Regions from separate parts of the Cytobacillus spongiae genome, predicted to be linked through region 1. Evidence: a T-box and tRNA genes for the amino acid it is inferred to sense, from the RefSeq annotation. Region 1 holds a T-box; the other regions hold tRNA genes.
What was found. A T-box is a leader RNA that pairs with one kind of tRNA and senses whether it is charged. The one in region 1 lies ahead of trpS (tryptophan--tRNA ligase), so its partner is inferred to be a tRNA-Trp.
Positions count from the first base shown of each region.

Region 2: it encodes a tRNA-Trp, which carries the amino acid that the T-box ahead of trpS (tryptophan--tRNA ligase) is inferred to sense. The anticodon was not compared.
Region 3: it encodes a tRNA-Trp, which carries the amino acid that the T-box ahead of trpS (tryptophan--tRNA ligase) is inferred to sense. The anticodon was not compared.

Region 1 is NZ_CP089997.1:1,176,514-1,179,766, forward strand. It holds gene LS684_RS06120 (YjbA family protein) at 1-67, shown strand, start outside; gene trpS (tryptophan--tRNA ligase) at 136-1,125, opposite strand; T-box leader at 1,380-1,626, opposite strand; gene LS684_RS06130 (peptide ABC transporter substrate-binding protein) at 2,211-3,253, shown strand, end outside.
Region 2 is NZ_CP089997.1:787,200-790,452, forward strand. It holds rRNA gene LS684_RS04075 (23S ribosomal RNA) at 1-639, shown strand, start outside; rRNA gene rrf (5S ribosomal RNA) at 828-944, shown strand; tRNA gene LS684_RS04085 (tRNA-Asn) at 960-1,034, shown strand; tRNA gene LS684_RS04090 (tRNA-Ser) at 1,039-1,131, shown strand; tRNA gene LS684_RS04095 (tRNA-Glu) at 1,141-1,215, shown strand; tRNA gene LS684_RS04100 (tRNA-Val) at 1,225-1,300, shown strand; tRNA gene LS684_RS04105 (tRNA-Met) at 1,315-1,388, shown strand; tRNA gene LS684_RS04110 (tRNA-Asp) at 1,392-1,468, shown strand; tRNA gene LS684_RS04115 (tRNA-Phe) at 1,477-1,552, shown strand; tRNA gene LS684_RS04120 (tRNA-Tyr) at 1,624-1,707, shown strand; tRNA gene LS684_RS04125 (tRNA-Trp) at 1,714-1,787, shown strand; tRNA gene LS684_RS04130 (tRNA-His) at 1,810-1,885, shown strand; tRNA gene LS684_RS04135 (tRNA-Gln) at 1,967-2,041, shown strand; tRNA gene LS684_RS04140 (tRNA-Gly) at 2,045-2,119, shown strand; tRNA gene LS684_RS04145 (tRNA-Cys) at 2,129-2,202, shown strand; tRNA gene LS684_RS04150 (tRNA-Leu) at 2,241-2,329, shown strand; tRNA gene LS684_RS04155 (tRNA-Leu) at 2,349-2,430, shown strand; tRNA gene LS684_RS04160 (tRNA-Gly) at 2,500-2,573, shown strand; gene LS684_RS04165 (B3/B4 domain-containing protein) at 2,672-3,253, opposite strand, start outside.
Region 3 is NZ_CP089997.1:953,616-956,868, reverse strand. It holds gene LS684_RS05090 (cyclic di-GMP-binding domain-containing protein, MshE-related) at 1-569, opposite strand, end outside; gene LS684_RS05085 (response regulator) at 562-966, opposite strand; tRNA gene LS684_RS05080 (tRNA-Asn) at 1,306-1,380, opposite strand; tRNA gene LS684_RS05075 (tRNA-Ile) at 1,435-1,511, opposite strand; tRNA gene LS684_RS05070 (tRNA-Gly) at 1,517-1,590, opposite strand; tRNA gene LS684_RS05065 (tRNA-Cys) at 1,603-1,676, opposite strand; tRNA gene LS684_RS05060 (tRNA-Gln) at 1,681-1,755, opposite strand; tRNA gene LS684_RS05055 (tRNA-His) at 1,792-1,867, opposite strand; tRNA gene LS684_RS05050 (tRNA-Trp) at 1,890-1,963, opposite strand; tRNA gene LS684_RS05045 (tRNA-Tyr) at 1,971-2,054, opposite strand; tRNA gene LS684_RS05040 (tRNA-Phe) at 2,066-2,138, opposite strand; tRNA gene LS684_RS05035 (tRNA-Asp) at 2,326-2,402, opposite strand; tRNA gene LS684_RS05030 (tRNA-Met) at 2,406-2,479, opposite strand; tRNA gene LS684_RS05025 (tRNA-Ser) at 2,504-2,596, opposite strand; tRNA gene LS684_RS05020 (tRNA-Met) at 2,620-2,693, opposite strand; tRNA gene LS684_RS05015 (tRNA-Ala) at 2,714-2,789, opposite strand; tRNA gene LS684_RS05010 (tRNA-Pro) at 2,807-2,883, opposite strand; tRNA gene LS684_RS05005 (tRNA-Arg) at 2,887-2,963, opposite strand; tRNA gene LS684_RS05000 (tRNA-Leu) at 2,978-3,063, opposite strand; tRNA gene LS684_RS04995 (tRNA-Gly) at 3,072-3,146, opposite strand; tRNA gene LS684_RS04990 (tRNA-Leu) at 3,159-3,240, opposite strand; tRNA gene LS684_RS04985 (tRNA-Lys) at 3,251-3,253, opposite strand, start outside.

The sequences.
Region 1 (3,253 bases):
TATTATAAAGGGACAGCCATTTTTTGAGAAGCTTTGGGAGCTTGAAAATGGATCAAAGGTAAACTAAAAAGGAGCTGAAATCTCAGCTCCTTTTGCTTTACACTTAGAGGTGAATTTTCAAATTCAAAACTAAAATTATCGTCTCTTTCTCCCTAGCCCCATTGCATTTTCCATTTTTTTCACCATTTTACTAGCTACAAAGTTTGCTTTTTCTGAGCCTTTATCGAGGATTTCATCAAGTTCTTCTGACTCCATCAATGAATAGTATTTCTTTTGAATCGGTTCGATTTCATGGATGACTACTTGAGCAAGATCAGCCTTAAATTCCCCATATCCAACGCCTTCATATTTTTGTTCTAAACTCTCTATTGTTTCATTAGTAAAGATAGAATAGATAGATAGGAGGTTTGATACGCCTGGCTTATTCACTTTATTATACTTCACAATACCTTCAGAATCTGTCACAGCACTTTTAATTTTCTTTTCGATTTGCTTTGGCTCGTCTAGAAGGGTTATAAAAGATTTTTGGTTCGGATCAGATTTACTCATTTTTTTAGTCGGTTCTTGTAAGGACATCACTCGTGCACCTACCTTTGGAATACGAACCTCAGGTACGGTGAAAATGTCATTATACTTTTTATTAAATCTTTCAGCTAAATCGCGAGTTAATTCTAAATGTTGCTTTTGGTCTTCTCCAACAGGTACTAAGTCTGTATTATATAATAAAATGTCTGCTGCCATAAGAGGTGGGTATGTTAACAAACCTGAAGATACTGCCTCCTTACCAGCAGATTTATCTTTAAATTGTGTCATTCTTTCAAGTTCTCCAATATAAGAAACACATGTCATCATCCAACCTGCCTGAGCATGTGCAGGAACTTCCGACTGGATAAACAGTGTTGCTTTCTCCGGATTAATACCGACAGCAAGGTACATAGCCGCTAAGCTGCGAATATTTTTCCGCAACTGTAATCGCTCCTGTGGCACCGTAATTGCATGTTCATCAACAATACAGAAATAACAATTGTATTCATCTTGTAATTCTACAAATTGCTTCATTGCTCCAATGTAATTACCTAAAGTAATTACACCACTTGGTTGAATACCAGAAAAGATGGTTTTCATTTTCGTTTCCTCCTATTAAATGTATTACCGGTCCCGATCTAATATCAGCTTCACCTTATAATAGAAGATTTACACTTGATAGTAGGTGAATTAATGCATGAAAGACGAAACCATAAATTGAATTTCACATAAGACGAATGGTAGATCATAGAGAGTCTAGAGTAACTAACAGCTATATTCGTCCACTAGTATTGTGTTTGACAACTACATTTGATAAAAATTACCCATAAAAAAAAAGACCATTCCCCTAACAAAATAGGGACGAATGCTCCGCGTTGCCACCCTATTTACTCTTGAGAAAAGAGTCTCTTACTCCCTAAATTGTAATAGGGCACCTTTGTAACGGAAGGTGATTCGCTAGGGAATAATTTGTTATTGAGAAATAACATTTCCTGCCTAGGGCTCGAAAGTCCATTCCATTTATCTTTGTACTTGTTCACACCTACCACAAGCTCTCTAAAACAAATTAATAAATGTACTACTCTTTTTCATTGCCTAAAATAATATAATTACTTCTAAAATATAACAAACGGACAATAAAATCAAGAAATTAATGAAAAAAGAGTTGAATTTCTCCCTGTTAAAGTGTTAAATAAATAACGTAAGAAAGTGAGTTATTATTCGACAAAATCTTTTGTTATTTGATAAAAATTTCGAAATGTTTAAATTTCATAAAACCTAGTAAAAATGCAGGATTGCATAATGTTTTTACTAGAATAGTAATTTTATGCATTGAAAACTCACTTGCAATAAACATTTAAAGTATTTATAATGAATGTAACAAACGAAATTTTTACGAAATTGTAACAATTACTTAAAATGCATATGTATAACTACGATACAGCATTCAAATCCTACAGAGGAGTAAGTTTATAGAGTACATATTAAAGTACCTGAAATTGTCAGAATAGAAGGTAATCTTTAAGAATATGAACTTATTTTTTTGTAAGTTCAATAGTCAGTAAATTCCTATAACTAGAATTGACAGATTATTGAAAGAATATACTCGTAGTGGACATTTGTTTTAAAAAGGTGTACAAATGTAAAAAGCGTTTGTTGTAAAGAATATAAAAGGGGGAAAAATTGTGAAAAAGAGATTATCGATCTTTTTTAGCATGTTGTTAGTTCTTAGCATGTTCTTAGCTGCTTGTAGCGGTGGAGATAACAATGCTAAGGAAGGAGACAAAGGTGGGGACGATACTGAAAAGTCAAGCGTACCACAAGAAATCGCAGTTAACATTAATACTGAGCCTTTCTCTTTAAACCCTGGATTAGCAAACGATGCAACTTCAGGTGGAGTATTACTTCAAACTTTCGAAGGATTAACTCGTATCGATAAAGATGGAAAACCTCAACCTGCTATGGCAGAGGAAATCACTCCTTCTGAAGATTTAAAAACGTATACGTTTAAATTACGTGATGCAAAATGGACAAACGGTGACGCTGTAACAGCAGAAGACTTCGTTTATGCTTGGAAATGGGCATTAGATCCAGCAAATGAATCACAATATGCTTATCAGCTTTACTATATCAAAGGAGCTCAAGCTGCAAATACTGGCGAAGGTTCTCTAGATGATGTAGCTGTAAAAGCTGTAGATGAAAAAACGTTAGAAGTTACTCTTGAAAATCCAACACCGTACTTTTTAGAACTTACAGCATTCTACACATATTTTCCTGTAAACAGCAAAGTTGCTCAGGAAAATCCTGATTGGGCAGCAGATGCTGGTGAATCATATGTATCAAATGGACCTTTCAAAATGTCTGAATGGTCTCACTCAGATAAAATCGTTTTAGAAAAGAACGAAAATTATTGGGATGCAGAAGCAGTAAAGCTTGAGCGTATTGAAATGTTCATGATTAATGATCCAAACACTGAGCTTTCTATGTTTGATAACGGTGAATTAAGTTGGGCTGGTTCTCCATTCGGTACACTACCAACTGACGTTCTTCCACAGCTTAAAGATGAAGGTAAGTTAAACGTTCAGCCAATCGCTGGTACTTACTGGTATAAATTTAACACTGAGCAAAAGCCTTTAGATAACAAAAACATTCGTAAAGCATTAGCTTATGCTATTGATCGTAAAGCGATCGTAGAGAACATTACTCAAGGTGGACAAATTCCTGCAAT
Region 2 (3,253 bases), 390 kb from region 1:
CTCCTAAAGAGTAACGGAGGCGCCCAAAGGTTCCCTCAGAATGGTTGGAAATCATTCGTAGAGTGTAAAGGCACAAGGGAGCTTGACTGCGAGACCTACAAGTCGAGCAGGGACGAAAGTCGGGCTTAGTGATCCGGTGGTTCCGCATGGAAGGGCCATCGCTCAACGGATAAAAGCTACCCCGGGGATAACAGGCTTATCTCCCCCAAGAGTCCACATCGACGGGGAGGTTTGGCACCTCGATGTCGGCTCATCGCATCCTGGGGCTGTAGTCGGTCCCAAGGGTTGGGCTGTTCGCCCATTAAAGCGGTACGCGAGCTGGGTTCAGAACGTCGTGAGACAGTTCGGTCCCTATCCGTCGTGGGCGTAGGAAATTTGAGAGGAGCTGTCCTTAGTACGAGAGGACCGGGATGGACGCACCGCTGGTGTACCAGTTGTCTTGCCAAAGGCATCGCTGGGTAGCTATGTGCGGAAGGGATAAGTGCTGAAAGCATCTAAGCATGAAGCCCCCCTCAAGATGAGATTTCCCATAGCGCAAGCTAGTAAGATCCCTGAAAGATGATCAGGTTGATAGGTCAGAGGTGGAAGCATGGTGACATGTGGAGCTGACTGATACTAATCGATCGAGGACTTAACCAAATAAGAAAGCGAAGGCGACTGTACAACTTCGATAGAAGGTAGGAGCCGTAGCTGGACTAGTTATGAAAATGGCATTACCGATATTCTTTCTTCTTCTATACATTATCTAGTTTTGAGGGATCAAATATTAAAAACCTCTTGAAAAACATTAGTATATTTTATATAATACTATTTGTCTTTCTAAATAGTTTGGTGGCGATAGCGAGAAGGTCACACCCGTTCCCATGCCGAACACGGAAGTTAAGCTTCTCAGCGCCGATGGTAGTTAGGGGCTGTCCCCTTGTGAGAGTAGGACGTCGCCAAGCTGTTATAATTATTATTCCGCAGTAGCTCAGTGGTAGAGCATTCGGCTGTTAACCGAACGGTCGTAGGTTCGAGTCCTACCTGCGGAGCCATTTAGGAGAGCTGTCCGAGTGGCCGAAGGAGCACGATTGGAAATCGTGTAGGCGGGCAAAACCTGTCTCAAGGGTTCAAATCCCTTGCTCTCCGCCATTATATACTGGCCCGTTGGTCAAGCGGTTAAGACACCGCCCTTTCACGGCGGTAACACGGGTTCGAATCCCGTACGGGTCACCACTTTAATATGGAGGATTAGCTCAGCTGGGAGAGCACCTGCCTTACAAGCAGGGGGTCGGCGGTTCGATCCCGTCATCCTCCACCATTATATACTATTATCGCGGGGTGGAGCAGTCTGGTAGCTCGTCGGGCTCATAACCCGAAGGTCGCAGGTTCAAATCCTGTCCCCGCAATTTGGTCCGGTAGTTCAGTTGGTTAGAATGCCTGCCTGTCACGCAGGAGGTCGCGGGTTCGAGTCCCGTCCGGACCGCCATTTCATTTGGCTCAGTAGCTCAGTTGGTAGAGCAAAGGACTGAAAATCCTTGTGTCGGCGGTTCGATTCCGTCCTGAGCCACCATTTTATGTACTATTATGACACTATAGGAATACTATAAGTGTTATTTATATGTTATAATCATTCATATTACTGGAGGGGTAGCGAAGTGGCTAAACGCGGCGGACTGTAAATCCGCTCCTTCGGGTTCGGCGGTTCGAATCCGTCCCCCTCCACCATTAAATAGGGGCATAGTTTAACGGTAGAACAGAGGTCTCCAAAACCTCCGGTGTGGGTTCGATTCCTACTGCCCCTGCCAACCAAACTTAATATTCATTATGGCGGCTGTGGCGAAGTGGTTAACGCATCGGATTGTGGCTCCGACACTCGTGGGTTCGATTCCCATCAGTCGCCCCATTTTTAGTAACATCTCATATTCAATTGCATATATTAAGTATTGTCATCATAAAAATTAAAAAATAGTGATCGTTCATTCATTGGGCTATAGCCAAGCGGTAAGGCAACGGACTTTGACTCCGTCATGCGTAGGTTCGAATCCTGCTAGCCCAGCCATTTGCGGAAGTAGTTCAGTGGTAGAACACCACCTTGCCAAGGTGGGGGTCGCGGGTTCGAATCCCGTCTTCCGCTCCATATTTTTTCGGCGGCATAGCCAAGTGGTAAGGCAGAGGTCTGCAAAACCTTTACCACCGGTTCGAATCCGGTTGCCGCCTCCATCTTTTTTTTACACACTTGGACAAGCCTTACGATAAATGCCGGGGTGGCGGAACTGGCAGACGCACAGGACTTAAAATCCTGCGGTAGGTGACTACCGTACCGGTTCGATTCCGGTCCTCGGCACCACTTAATAGTAACTTGATATGCCGGTGTGGCGGAATTGGCAGACGCGCACGACTCAAAATCGTGTTCCTTCTGGAGTGTCGGTTCGACCCCGACCACCGGTATCTCTCATAACAGGTTTTCCTGTTTTATTTTTTGCATAAGCTTCGACAAATTCTGAGTAATTTTGCAACGCGGGTGTAGTTTAATGGTAAAACCTCAGCCTTCCAAGCTGATGTCGTGGGTTCGATTCCCATCACCCGCTCCATACATATTAGGTCACAACGCAGTATCTCGTTTGAAACATAACGTGGTATTGCGTTTTTTCTTTGTTCTGACCTAATGAATACAAAAAAAGGATGCTCCTTAGCATCCTTTTACTTGAAATTGACTTTCTCCTCCATGAATTTGGGTAAACATATTCATTAGGGACTCTATTAGCTTAGTACTTTCTTCGGAGGTCAAGGAAGGTCTTAAATATACAATTTGAAGTGCGTTGGTCGTTTCTACTGTGACGGCTGACCTTTGTGAATCTACAAAAGGTGTTCCAAACGGGCCGGATTCATCAGCTGTAATCAAGAGATGTTCCAATGAATTTTCTCTTCCATTTAATCCTTCGTACACTTCTCCTGTAGCTCCTATACGCATCTCGATTGTACCACTGAGTTTGTCTAGGTCATATATGCCAATGGGAACCCTGTATTGAAGAGAAAAGAAATTGTTCAGGTCTGTAGCGCTGTGAACGGATGGAACAAAGTTATTTTTTTTCACTCTTCGGTATAGCGCTTCTGCAGAATGGCGATATCGATTAGGGTCTTTGCCGATTTTTTTAAAGATTCCACGCCATTCATCAATTCCAGGAAAATCTGTTACATTCTTTGATTCAAGATCAAAGAATATAGATTCTTGAAACATTTGTAAACGCCCTTTGAGCATTTGAGGAGAGTC
Region 3 (3,253 bases), 220 kb from region 1:
TTAACCAACCAATCTGCCTCCAACTGACCTTCTACTTTGCTAATTTCTAAGTGAATTTGATCATCTATAAAACGAATCATATTTTTCGCGAATAACGAAATATAGTCAACAAAAAAGTCCTTTTTATCCTTCTCATCAACTGGAAGAATACTCTCAACCAATGCATCAATATTTCCTTTTTTAATTTCCTCAAATCTTTCATCAGATAAGCTATGTTCTTTTTTATAACTTACCAATGCTTGAGAGAACTCCTCAAAGCTCATAAAGCATTTATCCACTAATGCTTGGGCAAGTAGCAAATGATTTTGCTTTTGCGCGCTCAGCATTTTCTCTACTTGCTCATCTGTTAAATAGCCAAGCTCTATCGCTATTTCACCAAAGCGTTTGTCCATCTGCTTTTGCTTTTCATGAACTTCTTCGGCTTGTACACCTGTCATAAACCCCTCATCAACTGCAATGATTCCAAATTTAACATGTGTAGATTGAGCGAATGCCAATGCTTCACTTAACTGTTCAGAAGTAATATAGCCTGAATTTAATAAGTAGTTACCAAAAAACTGACTAAACACCAACATTCCCCCCTTTTTTCTCAACCAAAACTTTTTCAATAATATTCGTAATTGCCTCTAAGGTTATTGGCTTTTGAATAAAGTCAAACGCACCATGCTCAAGTGCCGTTTTAAGATGGGCTTGTGTACCGACTGAAGATGCCATTACTACCTTAATTTGATCATCGTATTCTTTAATCTCCTTTAACGCTTCAATCCCATCTTTATCAGGCATGACAATATCCATCAATACAAGATCAGGATGATGTTCCTTCGTCAATTTTACAGCTACTTCCCCATTTTCTGCTTCTAATATATTTTCACATTTACATTTCTCTAAATTAGCTCTAACCTTTTTCCGGATTAGAACAGAATCATCACATATTAATACCATTAAATTATTTTCCAAGCTACTCATCTCCCTACAATGAACTGTAACATTATCCTATTTCTACAAAAACTTCAGAAATCCTTTTCATTTATGCGACTTTTTTACTATCTTAATAAACTTGACACATAATTAATCATTCAGATGTTTGATGTAAAATTGTTGCTTTAGAGTGGATCATAGAGATTCTGAAGTAGGAAGAGTGAGTGATGATGACTATTGGCATTCGCCATTAAGTGAGAAAGCAGAGTTTCTAGAGGAGAGGTGTTTTTTATCATTTGCAAATAACCTATATTCTTAGTTAGGATATATTTGATAAATAGCACAAAAAAAAACCGAAGAATTACTCTCCAGCTTGTATGTATAGTTTGGCTCCACAGGCAGGACTCGAACCTGCGACCGATCGGTTAACAGCCGATAGCTCTACCACTGAGCTACTGTGGAATGTTAATATGTATATAATACCATGTATATTCATAAAAATTCAAGTGTATATTATGGTGGGCCTAAATGGACTCGAACCATCGACCTCACGCTTATCAGGCGTGCGCTCTAACCAGCTGAGCTATAGGCCCCTAATTGGAGCGGGTGATGGGAATCGAACCCACGACATCAGCTTGGAAGGCTGAGGTTTTACCATTAAACTACACCCGCATATTAATTAAATGGAGGCGGCAACCGGATTTGAACCGGTGGTGAAGGTTTTGCAGACCTCTGCCTTACCACTTGGCTATGCCGCCCTTTTGGCTGGGCTAGCAGGATTCGAACCTACGCATGACGGAGTCAAAGTCCGTTGCCTTACCGCTTGGCTATAGCCCACTATTTATAATCACATATTAAATTATTTAATAATAATGGGGCGACTGATGGGAATCGAACCCACGAGTGTCGGAGCCACAATCCGATGCGTTAACCACTTCGCCACAGCCGCCATGATAAATACTTTGTTTGATTGGCAGGGGCAGTAGGAATCGAACCCACACCGGAGGTTTTGGAGACCTCTGTTCTACCGTTAAACTATGCCCCTATGTAAATGGTGGAGGGGGACGGATTCGAACCGCCGAACCCGAAGGAGCGGATTTACAGTCCGCCGCGTTTAGCCACTTCGCTACCCCTCCATAATGAAAGGTGGCTCAGGACGGAATCGAACCGCCGACACAAGGATTTTCAGTCCTTTGCTCTACCGACTGAGCTACTGAGCCAAATAATATTTTAACATACTTATTTCGTAAAATGAGTCAAAGTCAAACCTTCGTCCCGATTTCAGAATGATTATTCATGAAGCCATTCAATCGGTACGCTGTTGATTATTCAAGAAGCTTATTCATTCGTGCTCTACCGACTGAGCTACTGAGCAAATATAATAATGTATTACTTGTTTCGTAAAAATGGCGGTCCGGACGGGACTCGAACCCGCGACCTCCTGCGTGACAGGCAGGCATTCTAACCAACTGAACTACCGGACCAAATTGCGGGGACAGGATTTGAACCTGCGACCTTCGGGTTATGAGCCCGACGAGCTACCGGACTGCTCCACCCCGCGATAATATAATAGTAATAAAAAATATGGAGGAGGAAGAGGGATTCGAACCCCCGCGCGGTTTAACCCGCCTGTCGGTTTTCAAGACCGATCCCTTCAGCCGAACTTGGGTATTCCTCCGTTTAATTATAATATGAAGTTAATAGCGGCGGAGGGAATCGAACCCACGACCTCACGGGTATGAACCGTACGCTCTAGCCAGCTGAGCTACGCCGCCATGATGAATCAAATTATAATTGGTGGAGCCTAGCGGGATCGAACCGCTGACCTCCTGCGTGCAAGGCAGGCGCTCTCCCAGCTGAGCTAAGGCCCCAATGAATTTATAAGAAGTGGTCGGGAAGACAGGATTCGAACCTGCGACCCCTTGGTCCCAAACCAAGTGCTCTACCAAGCTGAGCTACTTCCCGTAATGGCGCGCCCGAGAGGAGTCGAACCCCTAACCTTTTGATCCGTAGTCAAACGCTCTATCCAATTGAGCTACGGGCGCTTTTTATAAAATGATGCCGAGGACCGGAATCGAACCGGTACGGTAGTCACCTACCGCAGGATTTTAAGTCCTGTGCGTCTGCCAGTTCCGCCACCCCGGCACTATCTTTGGAGCGGAAGACGGGATTCGAACCCGCGACCCCCACCTTGGCAAGGTGGTGTTCTACCACTGAACTACTTCCGCATATATAAATAATGCGGGTGAAGGGAGTCGAACCCCCACGCCTTGCGGCGCCAGATCCTAAGTCTGGTGCGTCTGCCAATTCCGCCACACCCGCATATTCTAAATGG